One region of the Yersinia alsatica genome, then DNA from elsewhere that is predicted to be linked to it. Evidence: riboswitches for the same ligand, from Rfam matches in the RefSeq annotation. Region 1 holds a riboswitch; each other region holds the start of a gene.

Region 1 (7,868 bases):
ATAAACGAACAACACCATTATCGGCGATATATCCGCTGGCACTAAATTGAGGGGTGCCTGACTGGCTGCTACAGGCGCTGAGACCAAAGGCTAAACCGAGGGTCATCAGCACCCGCTGCATAAACAAAAGGGGTTTTGCCACCCCCCCGTTTATTATTTTCACTGACACACTATTATTTAACAGAGTCTTTCAGTGCTTTACCAGCAACAAACGCTGGCACATTAGCTGCAGCAATTTTGATTTCTTTACCGGTTTGTGGGTTGCGGCCAGTGCGCTCATTACGATGGTTTACTTTAAAAGTACCGAAACCAACCAATTGTACTGGATCACCGTCTTTCAGAGATTCGGTAATTGCAGCCAGTGTGGACTCCAAAGCTGCTTTAGCTTGTACTTTGGAAAGGTCCGCTTTGTCCGCGATTACGTCAATCAGTTGAGTCTTATTCATAAGTTATCCTTACAGTGTGTTTATCGTTTGCAAAGCATCGAGTGCGACGGATATGCCGATTGACAGCACTCTCCTGCATACACGCACCGATAGCCACTTTTTTTCGCCCCCCAAATGTAGAACAGACAGGGGGCAGATGTGAAGCCTTAAGACGTGACAAATCAGGCGTTAAATCACGTTTTCTTGCCTTATTGCGTTAAATTTATGCCAATGTTGCTAACAGCCGCTTCCCGCAGGTCAGATCGTAACCCTTTGATCAGATCTAGGTCGCGCTCTTCGCAGTCAGCTAACAGGCGGAAAATCTCCCATTGGATATCCCATTCTTCTTCAATCGCGGGCAAGATTTTCAGTTCTTCATCGGTCATTTCTTTACCGGCCAACGTCATTTCCAGCATTGCAACTGTGCGGATTGACGTTTCGCTGATAGCGATAGCATGTTCTAGAGTTTCGCCACTCAAACGCGAATGAATAGCTTCACTTAATGCAATACAAGCATCGATAGCAGGGTAAACACCGTAGATAGCATAGTCATCAGCGGAAGGAATTGCCTCTTCCAATTTCTCTAACTGGCTATCAAAATTGACCTTAGCGTCTTTTACCACCAATGTTTCCCAGATAAGATCCAGAATACGTCGGTAAACCGCCGGATCACCGAACTCGGTCTCCAGACAAAATTGCTGATAGTTGGGATACATCCGCTCGCACAGGCAAGCCATGAAAGTCAGATGTTGCCAGCTTTCCAGCTTTTCGAGACGTAGATGAATCGGATTACGTATCATGATGAGTTCTCATTATTCATTATCTGCGCGGCAGTGTACCCGAAATTAAATCATATCCCTATGCTTGCCAAGCAAATCAGGATTTTTCCATATCCAACGCTGAAATTGCGGACGGTTTGATGCGATAGCATCCGCCCAACGTGTCGGCTCTGGCAAGCGGTAACCGGCCATACAATGCTGCACCCATTCCAGCGCACTGTTCACACTCACCCGATGACCGGGCGAAATAAACAATGGATTACAGCGGGCTTTACTGCGCCATACCCAGCCAAGTTGCTCATCGCCATCCACCAGCGGCTGTAGTGCTCCATTATCACTGCCCAATGGCTGGAAATGCCCACACAGACGGCTTTTGGCTACACCAATGGTAGGGACATCGACTAACAAACCAAAATGGCTGGCAACCCCTAAACGGCGGGGATGCGCGATACCCTGCCCATCGACAAAAACCAAATCAGGCCGTTGCTGTAACTGCCGCCAGGCGGCTAATAATGCAGGATATTCACGAAAAGAAAGTAAACCGGGGATATACGGCAGTGAAGTTGCTACTCGAGCAATCTGATACTCCACTAGCTCGAGCGAAGGGTAGCGTAAGACTGCGATAGCAGCACGGGTAACCTCCCCTTGCTGCTCAAAGCCAACATCAGCCCCAGCAATAAAGCGCACCGAGCTGCTAGCAATATCATCTTGAAGACGCACTTCAGATGCCCGTTGCCGTTGTTCTGCCCGTAGCGCTTGAGTATCAACCATCAGTCTAGTCGCTCGCTAACTTATTGATGATACGGTTTGGATAAACGATGCACCGCATTAACAAAAGCACCTGCATGTTCTGGTGGGACATCCTGATGAATGCCGTGCCCCAGATTAAAGACATGCCCTTCTCCCCGACCAAAACCGGCCAGAATAGTGTTAACTTCCTGCTCAATACGCGCAGGTGGAGCATAAAGGATGGAAGGGTCCATATTCCCTTGCAGAGCAACTTTGTCGCCCACGCGGCGACGTGCATCAGCGATATCTGTGGTCCAATCCAGCCCCAAAGCATCACAACCGGTAGCCGCCATTGCTTCCAGCCATTGCCCACCGCCTTTGGTGAACAAGGTCACCGGCACCCGCCGCCCGTCGTTTTCGCGGATCAGGCCATCGACGATTTTATGCATGTAATTCAATGAAAATTCAGCATAATCACGCCCTGTCAGCACCCCACCCCACGTATCAAAGATCATCACGGATTGCGCGCCCGCTTTAATTTGAGCATTGAGGTACAAAATGACACTGTCGGCCAGTTTATCCAGCAACAGGTGCAATGTTTGCGGCTCGGCATACATCATTTTCTTCAGCTTAGTGAAAGCTTTACTGCTCCCGCCCTCGACCATATAGGTCGCTAATGTCCACGGGCTGCCAGAGAAACCAATCAATGGCACGGCTCCTGCCAGCTCACGGCGAATGGTTCTTACCGCGTTCATGACATAGCCCAACTCCTGCTCAGGGTCAGGAATTGGCAGTTTTTCGACATCGGCACGGCAGGTAATAGGAGATTGGAAACGAGGACCTTCACCGGTTTCAAAATAGAGCCCCAATCCCATAGCATCAGGAATGGTCAGAATGTCGGAAAACAGAATCGCCGCATCGAGCGGATAACGACGCAATGGTTGCATCGTCACTTCACAGGCCAATTCAGCATTTTTGCACAGTGACATAAAATCCCCGGCAACAGCGCGAGTGGCTTTATATTCTGGCAAGTAGCGGCCTGCCTGGCGCATCATCCACACCGGGGTAACATCTACCGGCTGGCGTAATAAAGCACGCAGATAGCGATCGTTTTTCAACTCATTCATGTGGGGCTCCCTTAGTTATCTGCCGCTATTGTAGCATGCCAGCTTTAGCTGTCCTGCTCGCTGCGACACAATGCCACGGTATCTTCAATCAACCGGCGTGCCACGGTGCCTGGTGGCGGCAATAATGGCAATTGATCATAACGATACCAACCGGCATTCAGCAGCTCCTTAGGATCATGGCGCAGCTCGCCGTGGTCATAATCCGCCATAAACGCCATCATCAGCGAATGCGGGAACGGCCAAGGTTGTGAGGTCACATAACGCAGATTCTTAATGTGGATATTACTTTCTTCCAAAACTTCACGAGAGGCGGCCTGTTCCAACGTTTCGCCGACCTCGACAAACCCAGCCAGCACGGTATTAATACCGCCACGATGACGAACATGCTGCGCCAATAAAATTTCATCACCACGGCGAATGGCAACAATGACGCAAGGCGCGATTTGCGGATAGTAGCGTTCACGGCAGTGATTACATAAGCAAGCCCACTCGGTACGACTGGCATGCATTTGATGACCGCAATAACCACAATAGCGATGAGAGCGATAAAACTCCGCTAATTGCACCCCTCGCCCTGCTAATTGGAATAAACCGCGATCCACATCCAGCAATTGCCGCACTGAGCCCATATCGGTAGACATCTGTTGGCGAATAAGCCAAACAGCCTGGCCTTGCCATTCACCAATCTGTCTGGCGGTTGCGCCCTGTAATGACCAATTGGCGGCATTACCTTGCGGCAACTCCCCTTTTGGTAACCATAATTTGTTTTCATGACTGACAATCCACCAGCCACTTTCTTTACCTGTAAGTTGTAGTTCCATATCGTTGTTGCACAACCTCGACTTCACTGGCAATCTAGAATCTGGCTTGTTACATTTCCGTAACCCATATTGACGTATTCTTACTCATGGAGTCGCTCATGCTCAACCGACTGGAAAGCCTGACTCAACGCGTTGGCGGCAGTAATGAATTAATTGATCAATGGCTTCATGCACGTAAAGAACTTTTAGTCTCGTATTGCGCAGTGATCGGTATTAAGCCGCAAAAAGAAAAGCATACCCCGCTTAATGAAAAAGCGCTGGAGAACTTTTGCCATAATCTGGTGGATTATCTCTCCTCAGGACATTTTCATATCTACGATAGAATTATCAAACAGGTAGAAGGTGCATCCAGCCCGAAAATGGCGCTGACGACCAAAGTTTATCCTGCCTTAAAAAATAACACTCAAACTATCATGGCATTCCATGATCGCTATACAAACATTGAGATAGACCAAGATAGTTGCACCGAGTTTCAACAGGCTTTATCCGATATCGGCGAAGCACTCGATGCCCGTTTCAGGCTAGAAGATCAATTAATTCAGTGGGCTGCCGAGTCATGGCAAGCCGCTCAGCCGATTGACCTGCAAACAAAAGCAAATTGATATCAGTGATGCGTAATAAGCCAATTATTCTGGTGGGGTTGTAGTTTTAAGATAACCTCATATACTCAAGGCTCTTGTCGGAGTGCCTAGCACCTGCTTTCTTAGGGAAGCAAACGCAGGCTGAGACCGTTAATTCGGGATCCGCGGAACCTGATCGGGTTAATACCCGCGAAGGGAACAAGAGTAATTTATCGCTACAGGCCCGTCTTCCCCTTACAGGTGGCTGCCGGTCACTGGCCAACATCGTTACTCCCGCCAAGCTCCAGACAAGCAATTTTCCCTATAAACCACACTGGTAGGAATTTGCTATGTCTAATAATACAACTCAAAACTCATCACTCCCGCGTAAAGCTATACCCCGGAAACAAGTGCGCGAAGAAGCGCAACAATTTATCGATACCCTGCAAGGAGTGACTTTCCCTAACTCGCAACGAATTTATCTGCAAGGTTCACGGCCCGATATTCAAGTCCCGATGCGTGAAATCCAACTCAGCCCGACATTGATCGGCGGCAGCAAAGACACGCCAAGTTATGAAGATAACGAAGCTATTCCGGTTTATGACACCTCCGGCCCTTATGGCGACCCGAGCGCCAAACTGGATGTCCATGCCGGTTTACCCAAATTGCGTGATAGCTGGATAGCCGACCGTCAGGATACCGAGGCACTGACGACCCTCAGCTCTGGCTTTACCCAGCAACGTTTGGCTGATGAAGGTTTGGATCATTTGCGTTTTGAGCATCTCCCACGCGCTAAAAAAGCGATTGATGGTAAATGTGTTACGCAATTGCATTACGCCAGAGCCGGTAAAGTGACGCCGGAGATGGAATTTATCGCCCTACGAGAAAATATGGGCCGTGAGCGGATTCGCGGTGAAGTATTACGCCACCAGCATCCGGGGCAAGCCTTTGGTGCTAACTTGCCGGAAAACATCACGCCGGAGTTTGTTCGCCAAGAAGTGGCCGCCGGTCGTGCGATTATCCCTGCCAATATTAACCACCCTGAATCTGAGCCCATGATTATTGGCCGCAACTTTCTGGTGAAAGTGAATGCCAACATCGGTAACTCCGCCGTGACGTCCTCTATTGAAGAAGAAGTGGAAAAACTGGTGTGGTCTACCCGCTGGGGCGCAGATACCGTGATGGATTTGTCCACCGGCCGCTATATTCATGAAACTCGTGAATGGATTTTGCGTAACAGCCCGGTCCCTATCGGCACGGTTCCTATCTATCAGGCGCTGGAAAAAGTTAATGGCGTGGCTGAAAACCTAACATGGGAAATATTCCGCGACACGTTATTAGAGCAGGCCGAACAAGGGGTTGATTACTTTACTATTCATGCTGGCGTGCTGCTGCGTTACGTACCGATGACAGCCAAACGACTGACCGGAATTGTTTCCCGTGGCGGGTCTATTATGGCGAAATGGTGCCTTTCCCATCATCAGGAAAATTTCCTCTACCAGCACTTCCGCGATATTTGCCAAATTTGCGCAGCCTATGACGTTTCATTATCTCTGGGTGATGGTTTGCGCCCTGGTTCTATTCAGGACGCGAATGATGAAGCCCAATTCGCTGAGCTACATACCTTGGGGGAATTGACCAAAATTGCCTGGGAATATGACGTACAGGTGATGATTGAAGGCCCGGGCCATGTGCCGATGCAGATGATTCGCCGCAATATGACCGAAGAGTTGGAGCATTGTCACGAAGCGCCGTTTTATACCTTAGGCCCATTGACCACGGATATTGCCCCCGGCTATGACCACTTCACCTCGGGTATTGGGGCCGCCATGATTGGTTGGTTTGGTTGCGCCATGTTGTGCTATGTCACTCCCAAAGAGCATCTTGGCCTGCCCAATAAAGATGATGTGAAGCAAGGGCTTATCACTTATAAAATTGCGGCCCATGCGGCGGATCTGGCGAAAGGCCACCCCGGTGCACAGATCCGCGATAATGCCATGTCAAAAGCGCGCTTCGAATTCCGCTGGGAAGATCAGTTCAATTTGGCACTCGATCCAGAAACCGCCCGGGCTTATCACGATGAAACCCTGCCGCAAGAGTCAGGAAAAGTGGCTCACTTCTGCTCAATGTGTGGGCCGAAATTCTGCTCCATGAAGATTTCACAAGAAGTGCGTGACTATGCCGCTAAACAAGAACTGGCGGCCGCGCAAGAGACAGCGGCTCAGCCAATAGCGGTTTTGCAATCCGGTATGGAGCAGATGTCGGCCGAGTTCCGCTCCCGTGGCAGTGAGCTGTACCACAGCCCAGCGAATCTGAAAACGGAGGCAAATAATGAATCCGTCTGATCATGCTTCATTTTCTGCTGAGCAAGGTTTCCCGGCGACCAAACAGCGCCTTGGATTGTACCCAGTGGTCGATTCATTGCTGTGGATAGAGCGGCTGCTGGCCGTGGGCGTGACCACCATCCAATTGCGTATTAAAGATTTAGCGGATGCACAGGTCGAACAAGATATTGCTGCTGCCATTGAATTGGGCAAACGCTATCAGGCGCGCTTATTTATCAATGACTATTGGCGGTTGGCGATTAAGCATGGCGCTTATGGTGTTCATCTGGGGCAGGAAGATCTGGAAACCACTGATTTAGCGGCTATTCAACAGGCCGGATTACGGCTGGGTGTTTCCACCCACGATGGGCATGAGCTGGCGATCGCCAAGGCTGTGCGGCCTTCCTATATCGCCATGGGGCATATCTTCCCGACCCAGACCAAGCAGATGCCGTCATCCCCTCAGGGGCTGGCAGTTCTTAAACAAATGGTTGATAACACCCCTGATTACCCCACCGTCGCTATCGGTGGCATCAGTATCGCGCGCGTCCCTGCGGTATTGGCAACCGGCGTCGGCAGTGTGGCTGTGGTCAGTGCTATTACTCAAGCTGATGATTGGCAGCAAGCAACTGCGCAATTGCTGCACCTGATTGAGGGCAAGGAGCTGAGCGATGATCAACAAGCATGAGCTAAGTGACAGTGAATTCTTGCGCTACAGCCGCCAATTGTTACTGGAAGATATTGGCCCTGAAGGCCAATTGAAGCTGAAAAGTGCCAGCGTATTGATTGTCGGGCTGGGTGGTCTGGGCTCCCCTGCGGGCCTTTATCTGGCGGCAGCGGGCGTTGGGCGGTTATTACTAGTTGACGATGACCAGCTCGAACTGACTAATTTACAGCGCCAAATTCTGTATCGCACTACGGATATCAGCCCTACTCCAGTTCGCACTTCGCCCACATCTTTTAGCCAAAATAAAGCCCGATTGGCGCAACACCACCTGCAAAGTCTCAATCCACTGATTGAAGCTATCGCCTTTGATACGCGACTCGCGGGAGAAGCATTGATTGATGCCGTCGCTGGGGTCGATTTAGTGCTTGATTGTAGC
Region 2 (7,868 bases), 2.4 Mb from region 1:
CCGAGTGATGAAGACTTAGGCTCACCGCGCAGCGAACCTTATCCGATGGCCCCGTTGCCACTATCGTGGAATGAGCAGCGCATCAAAACCGTATTAAACAGCCACAGTTTTAATGGCAGTGATTTTAATGTGGTAACCGAACCGGTTGCTCGTAACAGCCGTCCTTACGATGGCCGCCCGACCTGTTGTGGCAATAATAATTGCATGCCAATTTGCCCGATTGGTGCCATGTACAACGGCATCACCCATGTAGAAAAGGCCGAGCGTGCCGGGGCTATCGTCCGTCCACAAGCAGTGGTCTATAAACTGGAAGTGAATGATCAGCAGCAAATTACCGCTGCACTGTTTAAGGATGCGCAAGGTAATGAACATCGCGCCGAAGGTCAGTATTTTGTGCTGGCGGCCAATGGCATTGAGATTCCAAAACTGATGCTGATGTCCGCCAGTGATAAAAACCCACGCGGCGTGGGGAATAGCTCGGATATGGTGGGTCGTAATCTGATGGACCATCCGGGTACCGGTGTCACCTTTATGGCCAGTGAGCCGCTATGGCCGGGGCGTGGCCCGCAGGAAATGACCTCGTTGATTGGCTTTCGTGATGGGGCGTTTCGATCTGAATATGCGGCGAAAAAGATTCATCTGTCTAACTTGTCGCGCACTGATCAAGTCACTATCGAGTTACTTTCTCAAGGGGATTTGCAGCTCGGGCCGCAACTGGACGCTAAAATTCGGGATCGTGCGGCGCGGTTTGTGCAGTTCGACAGCTTCCACGAGATTTTGCCGCATGTAGAAAATCGTATTATCCCCAGTGCGACAGAGAAAGATGCCATCGGTATTCCCAAACCTGAATTTTACTATGCAATGGATGATTACGTTCGCAAAAGTGCGGTGCATACCCAGCAAGTTTATGCTGAGGCGGCAAGGTTAATGGGCGGCACTGAAGTTCAGTTCCACAATAATTTCGCTAACAATAATCATATTACCGGCACCACCATCATGGGTAATGATCCGAAAGATTCAGTGGTAGACAGTGATTGCCGCACCCATGACCATAAAAATTTATTTATCGCCAGCAGCAGTGTGATGCCAACCGTGGGGTCAGTGAACTGTACCTTGACGATTGCCGCGCTCTCTTTGCGCATCGCTGAAACATTAAAGGCCGAGGTGTAAGATGAAAAAACCAACCCTGGGTCACTCAGTGAAATTGCTGCTTCTTGCATTGGGATGTGCCGCCAGCGGATATGCCAGCGCTGACGCTAACTTGATTGCGCGTGGTGAGTATCTGACCAAAGCCGCTGACTGCGTGGCCTGCCACACTACCAAAGACGGCAAACCTTTTGCCGGTGGATTGGCATTTAAAACCCCGATGGGAACATTGTATTCACCCAATATTACCCCGGATAAAGCAACCGGGATTGGTAGTTGGACCGATGAGGAGTTTTTGCGCGCATTGCATGAAGGGAAAGGGAAAAATGGTGAAAATCTCTACCCGGCATTTCCTTATACCTCCTACACCTTGCTAAAGGATGATGACGTCAAAGCGATCAAAGCTTATCTGTTCAGCTTGCCAGCAGTGCATCAGCCAAATCGTGAAAATGATATGCCGTTCCCATTCAATCAGCGCTGGGGATTATGGTTCTGGAATCTGGTGAACTTCGACGGGCAGCGCTTCGAACCTGATAGCAGCAAAGATGCACAATGGAATCAGGGCGCTTACTTTGTTGAGGCGCTAGGGCACTGTGGTGAATGTCATACGCCACGAAATATCACCATGGGCATGAAAGACAGCAAAGCCTATGCGGGTACTGAGATTGATGGTTGGACGGCATTCAATATTACCTCAGATCCTCATGCCGGGATTGGTGGCTGGAGTCAGGAGCAGATTGTGCAATATCTGCGTAGCGGCCATGTTGACGGCAAAGCTCAGGCTGCGGGGCCAATGGCGGAAGTGATTGAAAATAGTACTCGCCACTTAACCGATAGCGATCTGAATGCGATGGCGGTTTATCTGCGCACCTTGAAACCATTGAATCCAGATGATGAAACTAAGAGTCGTTCAGATTGGGGGCAACCCGCAACCAGCGTTAATACTTTACGCGGCATGCCGTTCACGGCAGATAACAACACCGAGGGTGCGCGTTTGTATTTAGGGAATTGCGCTTCTTGCCATGGTTTTACCGGTGGGGGTGTACAGGATGGTTACTATCCTTCACTGATGAAGAATTCGGTGGTCGGGGCGTCGGCACCTAATAACCTGATTAATGTGATTCTCCACGGTGTATCGCGTAAAACAAATGATGGCGAAGTATTTATGCCTGGTTTTGCAAACACATTGACGGATGAGCAGGTGGTGAGTTTGAGTAATTATTTGCTGCAACAGTTTGGGCAACCGGCACTGAATATCAAAGCTGATGATGTCAAATCATTGCGCGGAGAGTAATTTCGCTCATTATTTATAAAAAATAAGGGAGCTGAGGCTCCCTTTTGAGTTTTCGTTAATTGCTCTTTTCAAGTTCGTTCGCCAGTTTATGAGCATTTATCTGCAAATTTGGTGTTACATTCTTCATGCTATCAAAAAAATTAGGGAATTCTTTGCTAATTTTAGCTGCCTGTTCATTATTGCAATGTAAGCTGTTGGATACGCAGTTTCGTAATTGCATGATCAGGTTTGACTTGTTTTCTGAGTTTAATATTATGTTGTTTAGTGAATGTGCTTTTTTATTTATTATGTCAGAGCTAAGTCTTTCTTCATTTAAATTAAAACGTACTCCTCCACCACAGGATATATAATGTATTTCATTTTCAACTCGTGTGTCATAGGTGAAAAGTCTCTTGTTCGATGGGATGGTGTCATAAGAAACATTAGAGTCAAAAATAAAGACCACCTTATCTATTTGACTATTGTCTGTATCTAACTGACTGAATCTAAATGATGTTGCATCGTTACTCATGAGGTTGGAAATTTGTGTTTTTTCCATATTTGCCTTGACGTAATATTGTTCCTCACCACTTTCTAATTTAACCGAGTTAAGCTGGATTACTTTTCTATCACCTAACCTCCCAACTGTGTCTTCTGGTTCGAATTGAGGAGTCAAAGAGTGACTGATTGAACTTATAATATGGTCTATTGCATGTTTTCTGCTTTCTAATATTTCACTGTGGTTGTTTTTTTCTGATGATACACTATTCAATTGAGTGATATGCGTTGTTGTAAGGTTCGGTATGTTTGATATAGGGCCCATAAATAGTCCTTTTAAAATTGACTGAATCACAAATCTATTGTATTGAATAAATTCAAATTTACTATTCAGGCTTTTATCTGGGTTTTATCCTATACAGATGTAAAATTATTTAATCTTTTCATTATGCCAATGCATTAAAATATAGTCGCCGTCATTGCTTCTACCGGTGGCAATCGGTACCCAGCCGTTTTTTTGATAAAAAGCCAGTGCTTGCTGGTTTTTTGCTAAACATTTTAATGAACCATGAGTGGTAAATAGCTCTTGTGCCGCCTGCAATAATGCTTTTCCCGCCCCGCGATGCTGCATTTTCGGATCAACGAACAGATTATGCAGGAAACTCTCTTCCATAAATATGGAGGCAAAACCGAGGTGCTCATCACCGTCGATAGCGACCAAAATGGTCTCCCAAAGAGTGGTGCGGTCAAAATCTTCCAGACGAAAACGCTCCCCATCCAACCAGCTAAACGTTGCCCGACGTGCTGCCAAATACAAGGTGCGTAAAAATGGGCGGTCACTCTCTTGATACGGTCGAATCTTGATACTCATGCTGTGGTTTGCCTACGTCTGTGAAATTGATCATTGGGATAACTAATACAGGATTGATCTTCTACCATCTGCCCGTGATAATAACAATTCTGACTCGGGGTGCCTGCCACAAACAGTGGCATGGCTGAGATATTACCCGTATTACCTGATCTGGATTATGCCAGCGTAGGGAAGTCGCGGTATCACAGGTACCGTCTTCTTGACCGCCGGTTAGGAGGAATATGTACGTTCAACCTGCCGTTTTTTCTTCAGTTGTTGCCACTCACACCGCACCATTGGCCATCTTGCCTGCTGATATATCTGCGGGGACGCATTCATGACGCGCATAAATGCACTCACCATTGCTGGAACTGACCCGAGTGGTGGCGCAGGTATTCAGGCGGATCTAAAAACCTTTTCAGCATTACAAGCTTACGGCACCACAGTGATCACCGCATTGGTGGCGCAAAATACCCGTGGCGTACAGTCGGTCTATCCCATCGAACCCGCGTTTGTTGCGGCTCAATTAGATTCGGTCCTCAGTGATGTGCGCATTGATAGCGCCAAAATAGGCATGCTGGCTAATGCGGATATTGTGGATATTGTTGCCACGCAACTGCGCCGCTACCCGATTCCATTTGTGGTGCTGGATACCGTAATGGTCGCCAAAAGCGGTGATGCGCTGCTGGCACCAGAGGCGGTTGATGCTGTGCGCCGGCTGCTGCTACCTCAGGTTGCCTTGATTACTCCCAATTTGCCAGAAGCTGCGGCATTACTGGGTTGCCAGCCAGCACATGATGAGCAAGAGATGTGTGACCAAGGGCGAGCGCTGTTGGCTTTAGGTTGTCAGGGAGTGCTGATGAAAGGGGGCCATTTGAGTGGTGAAGATAGCCCAGACTGGCTGTTTACCCCCCACAGTGAACAGCGTTTTGTGACTCGTCGGGTTGCAACCCGGCATACCCACGGCACGGGCTGTACCTTATCGGCAGCACTGGCAGCATTACGGCCACGACACGCAGGTTGGGCCGATACCGTGAATGCCGCCAAACATTACCTACAAGGGGCACTGGAACAAGCCGATACCCTTGAGGTGGGGCAGGGAATTGGGCCGGTGCATCATTTTCATCAATGGTGGTAATATCCTTCATCCTTGACATTGCTGCGGTGTTAGCGGCGCTCATGCGCCCGAATCACTTACTCAAGTAAGCTCATCGGGACTTTTTCGCTTACTGCCTTGCCGCAATGCCAATGATTTTGGATATATCCTGCGCCCTTGACACTGCTGCGGTGTTAGCGGCGCTCATGCGCCCGAATCACTTACTCAAGTAAGCTCATCGGGACTTTTTCGCTTGCTGCCTTGCCGCAATGCCAATGATTTTGGATATATCCTGCGCCCTTGACACTGCTGCGGTGTTAGCGGCACTCATGCGCCCGAATCACTGACTTGGTATTGGATGAGTGCTATTCCGCTTTCTGTGCCAGCAAATAGCGCTGTGTCATTGTAAACATGGCGATGGCACGTTGCAGATGATGAGCATCAAAACGGTTAAGCAGATAACTGTCTGCGCCTTTACGTGGGCGAATGCGCAGTGACAGTTTTGGCTCGCCAGCTTCGTCCTTTATGAGGTCGAACTGATAGCTGCCAATATCTTTTTCATCTTCCCGCCAGGAAATTTGTACTGCGGGTAGGGGATTTTCTGCTGTTGGCTGCCTAATGGCAAAAAAGTAATCTCCCGCCCAAAAACCGGCGTAATCCCCGTCAGCTTGTAAATGTTTAGTCTTGAAAATGGGGGCTGCGGCGAGCTGGTTAATAGCCTCGCCGGTGATATCTTGATGTGCTTGCTGCCACAGTGGGGCATTATTTTCTAACTGCCAGCAGGCAGCACCCAGATAGTCATTCAATGCGCGCCAATCATTATCCAACTGATGCCGCAATTCCTCCTCGAGAATATTGCGATATTGCTGCATACCACTGGGTTGATCGCCCAGAGTTTCGTAAGTGATTAACTCCATGGTGCGCGGTTTGCGGCGAAAACTCATCCACAGCACCATTTTGGGAATACGAAATTCAATCGATTGAATGCTCAGCCGATAGCGATCACCCATGTTGACCACAAAACCATTAGCCGTTCCGCGTTTATTCTGATAATTCCGCACCACGACCACACTATTTAGCCCCATCCAACCAGTGACATAGTGTTCACTGTCAGAGTTGGCGACATCCAGGTCAATCACCATTTGGACGATTTTATCGCTCTCAAGTTTGTCCAGCGGATGGGCATCCTCGGCGGAGTAATACAGCTTCTCGGGGGCTTCGGGTAACTCAAGGGTTAACATGGTATGGCCTTTATCGGGAGTTTATAGCCGAGATATTCATCGGCTCATTGATATCTGGTTTATAGCTTACCTCAAGCTGTCATACAGATTGCGCTATAACGAGAATTAGGATGAAAATTCGTGCTATGGATCAACTTTTTCGCCAGTTAGCGGTCCTAGACATGCAAACTAATATCACGCCTGCAAATTGATTGCACAGAGGCTAGTTCAAGGCCCGGCGAGTAGACTAATCAGATAATAAGGATTTTCGATAATGAAAGGTCATCACACCCTCCATTGTCTTGTTGCTGCAGCAATACTCAGTGCCAGCTCCTGGACTATGGCACAGCCGGCTACCTCAGTGGCATCAGCACCTGTTCAGACCGCACCAGCTAAACCTCTTCCGACCACCGCCGACCTTCTGCAACAGCCTGTTTATAAAAATAGTTGGCAAAAAATGGTGAAGAGCCAGAAAAATCTACCCGCATGGGCGCGTAAAGGGGTAGGGACGTCCGGGCCTTATGAGGTCATCAACTGGGAAGGGCAGCAATATAAAGTGGGGCGTATCTGTAAACCCCATGATTGCAGCAATAACTTTATGTGGGTGGCATTTAGTCGGGATAAAAAACAAAGCTGGCAGGCGTGGGGGATGCGAGTCTCTGTGGATGACAAGCCGCAAGCTCTCGATAACCCGAGCCAGTTTGCCACCCATCAGTGGCTGGGCCGCCCTGATGAGAAGGTGCAGGCCATGTTGAAACAGCAGCTACAACAAGATCCTAACTGGCACTAGTTAATCGTCGGAGCATGATAATTAACTGCCACTATCATGCTCCAATGATTAGGCGGATGAATCAGCCGACTCCGGCCTGATGCAAGTCATGCAGGTTGATAGCACCGACTAACTTCCCATCCAGATTCACCACTGGGGCCGCACTAATATGATGTTGGTGCAGGGCTTCCAGTGCTTCACCCGCGCGCCATTGTTCTGGCAACCGGTAGCCCGGTCGGGTAATTGCCCCGGTAAGAGGTTGCTGTAAAGTCCCCCCCTTGACTAACCAGCGGCGCAAGTCACCATCGGTGAAGACGCCCACCACCCGTTGATTTTGGTCGCATACAGCGACCAGCCCTAACCCGGTGCGGCTTAACTCCAGCATGGCTTCCATCACGCTGTCAGACTCATTGACCACCGGCAAACGATCACCGATTCTCATTAAATGATGAACTCGGTTAAGCAACCGCGCACCCAAACTGCCTCCGGGGTGTGAACGGGCAAAATCTTCTGCATCGAAACCGCGATGGCGCATGAGTGCCATCGCCAGCGCATCCCCCATCATCAGGGTATTGACTGCACTGGATGTTGGCGCTAACCCCATTGGGCAGGCTTCGTGTTCAACACTGATATCCAACACACAGGCGGCACCGAGCGCTAATGGCGACTCTTTGCCCCCGGTAATTGCAATCACCGGAATGTGACTGTCGGCCAGCAAGGGCAGAATCAAATCCAGCTCTTTGGCGCGGCCTGAATAAGAGATAAAAATCAACACGTCCTGCGGGCCAATCATGCCCAAATCACCGTGCAATGCTTCGGCAGGATGAACGAAAAAGGCTGGGGTGCCGGTACTGGCCAGTGAGGCAGCGATTTTTTTGCCAATATGGCCGGATTTGCCAATACCGGAAACAACCGCTTTGCCAGTGCAGGCCAATAATAATTCACAGGCTCGGACAAAATTATCATCTAAACGGGATAACAAGCGCTGAGCTTCGGTTAGCTCAATTTCCAGGGTT
Region 3 (7,868 bases), 1.2 Mb from region 1:
CGGCAGCAAAAAACCGGCAATCAAACTCAGCAGGGTACTTTTGCCTGCGCCACTGGGGCCGAGGATCGCCACTCGCTCGCCGGGTTGAACGCGCAAATCAAAACGCATTGGCAAGTGGTCGTACAGGTAGGTAATTTTCTCAAGCTTTAGCATGGCGGCTCGGCAGTCGTTCAATAAGAGTAAACAGCAGGAAACAGAGCAGCAGCAACAGCAAGGCAGTGACTGCGCCATCATTGCTGCGATAAGAACCTATCTGCTGATAAAGATAGAATGGCAAGGTGCGGAAGTGTTCATTACCAAACAGCGCCACGACGCCAAAATCCCCGATGGAGAGAACACTGGCAAAAGCCAGCGCCTGAGCCAGCGGGCGTTTCAGCGCAGTTAACTCAATATGGCGTAAACGGTGCCAGCCACGAATGTCCAGTGACAAGCACAGCGGTGTGTAGCGCTCGGCCAAGTCACGCATTGGGTTATCCAACACTTTCAAGGCATAGGGTACCGCCATCAGTGCATTGGTCAAAATCACCAGCGCATAGGGGGATTGCGGCAAGCCAAAAGTATCGTTGAGTAATAAGAAAAAGCCCGTTGCCAACACAATACCCGGCATCGCCAGAATCACCATGCCACTGACTTCCAATGCTTGCCCGTAAGCAGCACGTTGGCGCAGCTTTAGCTCCCGGCTACTCCACAGCAGCATCATGGTCAAGATGACACACAATAATCCGGCCCCAATGGCGATGACCAGAGAGGTGAAGAAAGCTTGCCACAGTGCGGGTTGCTGCAACACCGTCAGTATAGTTTTATTGCTGCCATCAATCACAACCGCCAGCAATGGCGGCACCATCAATAATAATGCGGCCCCAATTAACAGGGTGTCGCTGATGCGCGACCACGCGCTATCTTGCGGGTTGCGCCAAATTTGCCCGTGAGTATTTCCCACCGCCAGCACTGAGCTGAGCCGTTGGCTTAGCACCACCAATCCAAGGCAACAGCCCAGTTGGATCAGTGCCAGTAATGCGGCACGACCGAGATCATAGTCATAGCTAAGCGCCTGATAAATAGCTAACTCGATGGTGGTGGCTTGCGGCCCGCCCCCCAGAGATAGCACGGTGGCAAAACTGGCAAAACAGAGCATGAAAATCAGCGCGCCAGTGGGCAGAATTTGGCGACGAAGATAGGGCCACTCGACCAAGCGAAAATGCTGCCAGCCGTTCATACCCAACTGTGCGGCCAATTGGCGCTGTTCCACCGCAATGCTTTCCAATGACTGCAATAACAGGCGCGTCGCCAGTGGCATATTAAAGAAAATATGTGCCAGCAAAATCCCCTGTAAGCCATAAGGTGAGAAGCGATAATCCACTCCCAGCCAGCCAAATAACCCCGCCAGCCAGCCTTGGCGGCCATAAACCGTCAGGATGCCAAAGATGGCGACTAACACCGGGAGCACCAAGGTCATCGCGCATAATCGCAGCATCAATTGGCGGCCGGGAAAACGGCGGCGATATAAGGCGCGGGCGAGAAAAATCGCCGGCGTTACCGACAGCAATGCAGAGAGAAACGCCTGCCAGAAGGTAAAGCGGATCACATGCCACAGATAGCTATCCTGCCAGATACTGTGCCAATCTGCTGCCGGGGCATGGCGCCAGATAGCGGTGAACGCCAGCAGCGCGACACCGACTATCAGTCCGGCAGCCAATAGCCCCGGCCACAACCATGTGGGGATTAGCGGCTGACGGCGGATTGCCATGCCTGAATCCATTTTGCGCGATGATCAGCCACTTCTTTAGCATCAAATTGCAATGCTTTTTGTGGCACTGTGAGTGTGTCAAATCCGGCCGGTAGCGTCATTTTGATCACCGGATACATCCAGTTGCCGGTTGGAATATGGTCTTGGAAGGCAGGCGTGACAATAAATTGCATAAAGCGCTGCGCCAGTTCTGGCTGTTTGCTGGAGGCAACCTGACCGGCGACTTCAACTTGCAGATAGTGACCTTCACTAAAATCAGCGGCGGCATAGTTGCTTTTCTTCTCTTCGATCAGATGGTAAGCCGGAGAGGTGGTGTAGCTCAGCACCAAGTCCCCTTCACCTTTCAGGAACAGGCCGTAAGCCTCACTCCAGCCTTTGGTGACGGTGACGGTTTTCTTGGCCAATTGTTGCCATGCTTGTGGAGCTTTATCGCCATACACTTTTTGCATCCACAGCATTAAGCCAAGGCCGGGAGTACTGGTGCGCGGGTCTTGATAAATTATTTTCCACGGCTCTTTGCTGTCGACTAATTCTTGCAAGCTTTTTGGCGGGTTCTTCAATTTGTCTTTGTTATACACAAAGGCAAAATAGCCATAATCATAAGGGACGAAAGTTTTATTCTGCCACTTTTCCGGCAAGGTGAGGTGGCTGGTGTCCACCTGACTTGGAGCGAATAGACCGGTTTGCTCTGCGGCCTGTACCAGATTGTTATCTAAGCCTAAAATCACATCGGCCTGACTGTTTTTCCCTTCCATTCGCAGGCGGTTTAGCAGTGATACGCCATCTTCTAACGCCACAAATTTAAGTTGGCAATCGCACTCGGCTTCAAAGGCTTTTTTAATTGCCGGCCCTGGCCCCCAGTCGGCAGCGAAGGAGTCATAGGTGTAGACCGTCAGGGTCGGTTTATCAGCAGCAACAGCGGCCGCGGACAGCAAGAACAAGCAGGGAATAATGCGTTTAAACACTTTGCACTCCTTAAGAATAAAGGTGGCAAAGGTATCTGAGGCGGTAGCTAACAGCCGTCTCCGTGGGGGCGCGGTGTTATCTTTCTCAAATCCCTCCGCCGGTGTTAACCGGATCAGGTTCGACGGGTTTGCTCTCAGCAAAAACGTGCTGCGCCGCGGTTGATACAGTGTTGGGCAGTATTCGAAATCCTCACGTAGTCATGATTTACAAGGTCATGTGTACGCTCCGGTTTCTGTGTGCTGTCCGCCACTGTCTGAACCCGGCTCGCTGTGTTTTTAACACTTGCGACACTGGGTTGACCCTGGCTAGCGATATTCTTGCACCCCGTTGAGACGGCGCTATTGTAGAGATTAATCTGGGCGGGTGAAAGTGGCTTTATCCCTCGGGAGGCGTAAACCAAGCCGATTTGAAATCAAACCAGCCGAGAGTATTCATGCGCACCCCGCGCATACTGTGCTGCCCATATAATTCTAGCCAGTGATGGAACAGCGGGTGGAATTGATTTTGGCTGACCAATTTTTGACTCCAATCGGCCATTGGCAATGTATTATTTCGCCATAATTCAACATCTTGATGCAGCTCTTCATCCAAACAATATTGTAGCAACGGCAGTTCATACAGGGTAGCAAACAGGGAAAACTCCAGCGGCAGATAGAAGTTTGCGCTGCCAAGCCAGATATCACTCTGTGCATCACCCTGATACCACTGAGTGTAATCCAGTACCTGTATTTTTAAGGTGACACCATGGGCCGCCAGCAACTGGGTTAATGTCTGGCTGATGGCATCAAATTCAGAATGATCACTGTAAAAAGTCAGTGTCAGTTCAGTTAGCCCGGCGGGTTTCGGCTCCAGTGCCGTGAGCCGGTTGTGATGCCAGCGCGGTAACATGCCATAAGCGGGTGACCAGTAACGTTGATAAAAGGGATCGGCAAAGCTGAGTAGGGCCACTGGGGTGATCAATTCACATAGCCAGCGACGGATCTCTGGATGACAGGTCTGGGGCGATCGCTGGTCAAATAACAAAAAATAGCAGCCTTCTTCCAAGCGGCTTTCCAGCTCATTTTTACTGGTGTCATCAGCCTGCAACTGGACTCCAGTGTAAATCAGCTCGTCAGACAGATCGGGCAGTACCCAGATATTGACCTCGTCAATTAGTGCCCGAAAGCCAAAATAGTTATCGAAGGCCTGAATTTTCAATTGGCTATGGTGATTCCGAATCACGGAATAAGGGCCAGTCCCAATCGGATGCCGACGAAAATCCGGCTGATTTTCCCACTCTTGCGGCAAGATCATGGCGTGCGCACTGCCTAGCAACCACGGCAACCAATAATCTGGAGTACTGAGATGCACATCAAGCACATAGGGCGTTGGTGAGCGCACCGCCGTAATATGCGAAAACAGGGGCTGAGGGATTAATCGCGTCAGGCTGGTTATCACATCATTCATGTCCAGTTCACGGCCATGGTGAAAATGAATCGCGGGGCGCAGATAAAAGCGCCAATGCAAAGGGCTAATGGCCTGCCAGTGATGAGATAAGTCCGGCTCCAGTTCCCCATTTTCCTCATTTATCCGGGTGAGGCCATTAAAAATCTGCCGCACCATATGGGTTTCTGAGCGGCGCAGTGCGGTACCGGGTAATAGGTTTTGTAACGGACGATAATAGAGCACCCGCAGAATATGTTTACCTTGCCGAAAGCTGCGCCCTAGCTGGGATAGCAGCATTTGGCGCACCGCTTTTTTATCCCCAACCAGCTGGACTAATTGGTCAATATGGTCTTGTTCCAGTAACTCTTCGGCCCGCTGCTGTTGCAGTGCCAACCCGGAATAGAGGAAAGTCAGTTGTGAGCGCTTACCTCGGCCAGCTTCCGCCTGCCAGCTCAACCAGCCCTCTTGTTGCATGCTGCCTAGCAGGGAGCGGACATGGCGGCGCGAGCAACAAAGCACTTCGGCCAGTTCTTGCAAGGTAGTTTCTGTGTGTTGGCCATTAAAACGTTGCCAGAGGCGAATAAACTGTTGTTGCAAGCGCGAGGCAGACATAAAAGAGGAACTCCGCAGCAAATTTCATCAATTTTTCTTTCCCTATATTACGCAGATACTGGTTGCCAATGAAAGCGAATAGTCACCGCGATGCCAGCGCAGTCACAGCTAATGGGAGGGGTAAGATGATTTTTAATTTACAGCGTTATTCCACTCATGACGGCCCCGGTATTCGCAGTGTGGTTTTCCTAAAAGGCTGTTCGTTAAGCTGTCGCTGGTGCCAAAACCCAGAGAGCCGCTCACGCCAACCTGAGGTGCTATTTGATCCCCGCCTTTGCTTATCCGGTTGTGATTTATGCCATCAAGCTTGCCCGCAAGCTATTCAGCGTGTTGATGATCAAATTGTTATTCATCGCCAATTATTAGCCGAAGATGATATTCAGGCGCTGGCGGTTAGCTGCCCTAGCGGAGCTTTGACGCAGTGCGGCAGCCCGATTGATATTGATGCCACCATGGATACATTACTGCGCGATTTGCCATTTTATCGGCGTAGTGGCGGCGGCGTGACGTTGTCCGGCGGCGAACCTTTTATGCAACCCGCAGTGGCCGCTGAATTATTGCAGCGTTGCCATCAGCTTGGCATCCATACTGCGGTTGAGTCTTGCCTGCATACGCCGTGGCGCTATATCGCCCCCTCTTTACCTTGGCTTGATTTGATGCTGGCGGACCTAAAACATACCGATGAACACCGTTTTCAGCAGTGGACCGGCGGTTCAGCCAAACGCGTCATGGATAACTTTCGCAAGTTAGCCGCCGCAGGCACCAATATCACGGTACGGGTGCCGCTAATCCCGGATTTCAATGCTGATAACCACTCGGTGCAAGGGATTGTCGATTTTGCCGCCGATGAAATTGGTGTGAAAGAGATTCATTTTTTGCCTTATCACACTTTGGGTATCAATAAATATTCACTGCTGGGTGAAGCCTATCTGGCAGCCAGTACCCCTTTAGACTCTCCTGATCTGCTGGCCTTCGCGGAAAGTTATGCCCGTGACAAGGGCCTTACCGCAATTTTAAGAGGATGACGCAATGACCACTCTCGATTTGGTAACCTTAAGCGAACGGACAAAACAGCATAAAAACGCACTCATTCATATTGTGAAACCGCCAGTTTGTACTGAGCGAGCGCAGCATTATACCGAAGCTTATCAACAGCATCTGGATAAACCCTTACCCGTCCGGCGCGCGCTGGCGCTAGCTCATCACTTACAGCAACGCACGGTATGGATTAAGAATGATGAGCTGATTATTGGTAATCAGGCTAGTCAATTACGCGCCGCGCCGATTTTCCCTGAATATACCGTCAGTTGGATAGAAAATGAGATTGACGAATTAGCCGATCGCCCCGGCGCAGGGTTCTCGGTCAGCGAGCAAGATAAAGCAGTATTGCACCAGCTGTGCCCGTGGTGGCGCGGTCAAACCGTGCAAGATCGCTGCTATGGCATGTTCACCGATGAACAAAAAGCGCTGCTGGCAACCGGTATCATCAAAGCGGAAGGCAATATGACCTCCGGTGATGCGCATTTAGCGGTTAACTTCCCGTTATTGCTGGAAAAAGGGTTGGATGGCTTACGCGCTAAAGTGACCCGTCGCCGCTCCCGTCTGCAACTGACAGACTGGAGTGATCTGCATAAAGAACAATTCCTGAAAGCAATTGATATTTCATTGGCGGCACTGAGCGAACATATTGAGCGCTATGCAGCAGTTGCCCGGCAAATGGCCGCAGAAGAAACCCGCGAATGGCGGCGGATTGAGTTGCAAACTATCGCCGCGAACTGCGATTTAATTGCGCATCAGCCACCACAGACTTTCTGGCAAGCTTTGCAACTGTGCTATTTCATTCAGCTAATTTTGCAAATTGAATCCAATGGCCATTCAGTTTCATTTGGCCGTCTGGATCAGTATTTGTATCCGTGGTATCGCCGCGATGTTGAGCTGGAAAACACCCTGAGTCGCGAGAAAGCGATTGAGATGCTGCATAGCTGCTGGCTGAAACTGCTAGAAGTGAACAAAATCCGCTCTGGCTCGCACTCCAAAGCTTCGGCGGGTAGCCCGCTTTATCAAAACGTCACTATTGGTGGGCAAAAACTGGTGCAGGGCAAGGCCATCGACGCCGTCAACCCGCTCTCTTATGCCGTGCTGGAATCCTGCGGGCGCTTAAGATCAACTCAGCCTAACCTCAGTGTTCGCTACCATGCGGGTATCAGCGATGACTTCCTTGATGCTTGTGTACAAGTGATTCGCTGTGGCTTTGGTATGCCAGCCTTTAACAATGACGAAATTGTTATTCCTGAATTCATCAAGTTGGGTGTCGAGCCACAAGATGCTTACGATTATGCGGCAATTGGCTGCATTGAAACCGCTGTCGGCGGCAAATGGGGTTATCGCTGTACGGGCATGAGTTTCATTAACTTTGCCAGAGTGATGTTGGCGGCCTTGGAGCAAGGCCGTGATGCCACCTCCGGGCAGGTATTCTTGCCACAGGAGCAGGGGCTGTCGAAGGGAAACTTCGCTGATTTCTCTCAAGTGATGGCGCAATGGGATGAACAGATTCGTTATTACACCCGCAAATCCATCGAAATCGAGTGTGTAGTGGATACCGTATTGGAAGAAAACGCCCACGATATCGTCTGTTCCGCGCTGGTGGATGACTGCATTGAGCGCGGCAAAAGTATCAAACAGGGGGGCGCGCGCTATGACTGGGTTTCTGGTTTGCAAGTTGGGATTGCTAACTTGGGGAACAGTTTGGCGGCGGTGCGCAAGTTGGTCTTTGAGCAACAACTTATTGGTCAGCAGCAGCTGGCAACCGCATTAGCCAATGATTTTGCCGGTCTGAATGGCGAGCAACTGCGCCAACATCTAATTAATTCAGCACCTAAATATGGCAATGATGTTGATGATGTTGACCAACTGTTAGTGCGTGCTTACCAGACTTATATTGATGAATTGAAGCAATATCACAATACCCGATTTGGTCGGGGACCTATCGGCGGCACCTATTACGCAGGGACATCATCAATCTCTGCCAACGTTCCTTTTGGGGCGGCAACCATGGCAACACCGGATGGCCGCAAAGCGCACAGCCCATTGGCGGAGGGCGCAAGTCCCGCTTCTGGCA

The links. Region 1 has a riboswitch for thiamine pyrophosphate ahead of thiC (phosphomethylpyrimidine synthase ThiC). Riboswitches for the same ligand answer to the same signal wherever they lie in the genome.
Positions count from the first base shown of each region.
Region 2: it holds a riboswitch for thiamine pyrophosphate, as region 1 does, so the genes downstream of both, thiD (bifunctional hydroxymethylpyrimidine kinase/phosphomethylpyrimidine kinase) here and thiC (phosphomethylpyrimidine synthase ThiC) in region 1, are expected to answer to the same signal.
Region 3: it holds a riboswitch for thiamine pyrophosphate, as region 1 does, so the genes downstream of both, thiB (thiamine ABC transporter substrate binding subunit) here and thiC (phosphomethylpyrimidine synthase ThiC) in region 1, are expected to answer to the same signal.

Region 1 covers NZ_CP104006.1:4,510,854-4,518,721, forward strand. The annotation lists gene N0H69_RS20380 (DUF1481 domain-containing protein) at 1-121, opposite strand, end outside; gene hupA (nucleoid-associated protein HU-alpha) at 174-446, opposite strand; gene N0H69_RS20390 (YjaG family protein) at 635-1,225, opposite strand; gene nfi (deoxyribonuclease V) at 1,271-1,975, opposite strand; gene hemE (uroporphyrinogen decarboxylase) at 1,996-3,060, opposite strand; gene nudC (NAD(+) diphosphatase) at 3,105-3,881, opposite strand; gene N0H69_RS20410 (Rsd/AlgQ family anti-sigma factor) at 3,980-4,483, shown strand; TPP riboswitch at 4,552-4,677, shown strand; gene thiC (phosphomethylpyrimidine synthase ThiC) at 4,792-6,786, shown strand; gene thiE (thiamine phosphate synthase) at 6,773-7,453, shown strand; gene N0H69_RS20425 (HesA/MoeB/ThiF family protein) at 7,437-7,868, shown strand, end outside.
Region 2 covers NZ_CP104006.1:2,014,654-2,022,521, forward strand. The annotation lists gene N0H69_RS08895 (GMC family oxidoreductase) at 1-1,170, shown strand, start outside; gene N0H69_RS08900 (cytochrome c) at 1,172-2,440, shown strand; gene N0H69_RS08905 (hypothetical protein) at 2,496-3,242, opposite strand; gene N0H69_RS08910 (GNAT family N-acetyltransferase) at 3,348-3,788, opposite strand; TPP riboswitch at 3,874-3,977, shown strand; gene thiD (bifunctional hydroxymethylpyrimidine kinase/phosphomethylpyrimidine kinase) at 4,105-4,905, shown strand; gene N0H69_RS08920 (hypothetical protein) at 5,229-6,104, opposite strand; gene N0H69_RS08925 (inhibitor of vertebrate lysozyme family protein) at 6,358-6,873, shown strand; gene gutQ (arabinose-5-phosphate isomerase GutQ) at 6,935-7,868, opposite strand, start outside.
Region 3 covers NZ_CP104006.1:787,987-795,854, forward strand. The annotation lists gene thiQ (thiamine ABC transporter ATP-binding protein ThiQ) at 1-153, opposite strand, end outside; gene thiP (thiamine/thiamine pyrophosphate ABC transporter permease ThiP) at 140-1,747, opposite strand; gene thiB (thiamine ABC transporter substrate binding subunit) at 1,723-2,712, opposite strand; TPP riboswitch at 2,786-2,880, opposite strand; gene sgrR (HTH-type transcriptional regulator SgrR) at 3,089-4,750, opposite strand; gene N0H69_RS03495 (glycyl-radical enzyme activating protein) at 4,876-5,775, shown strand; gene N0H69_RS03500 (formate C-acetyltransferase/glycerol dehydratase family glycyl radical enzyme) at 5,780-7,868, shown strand, end outside.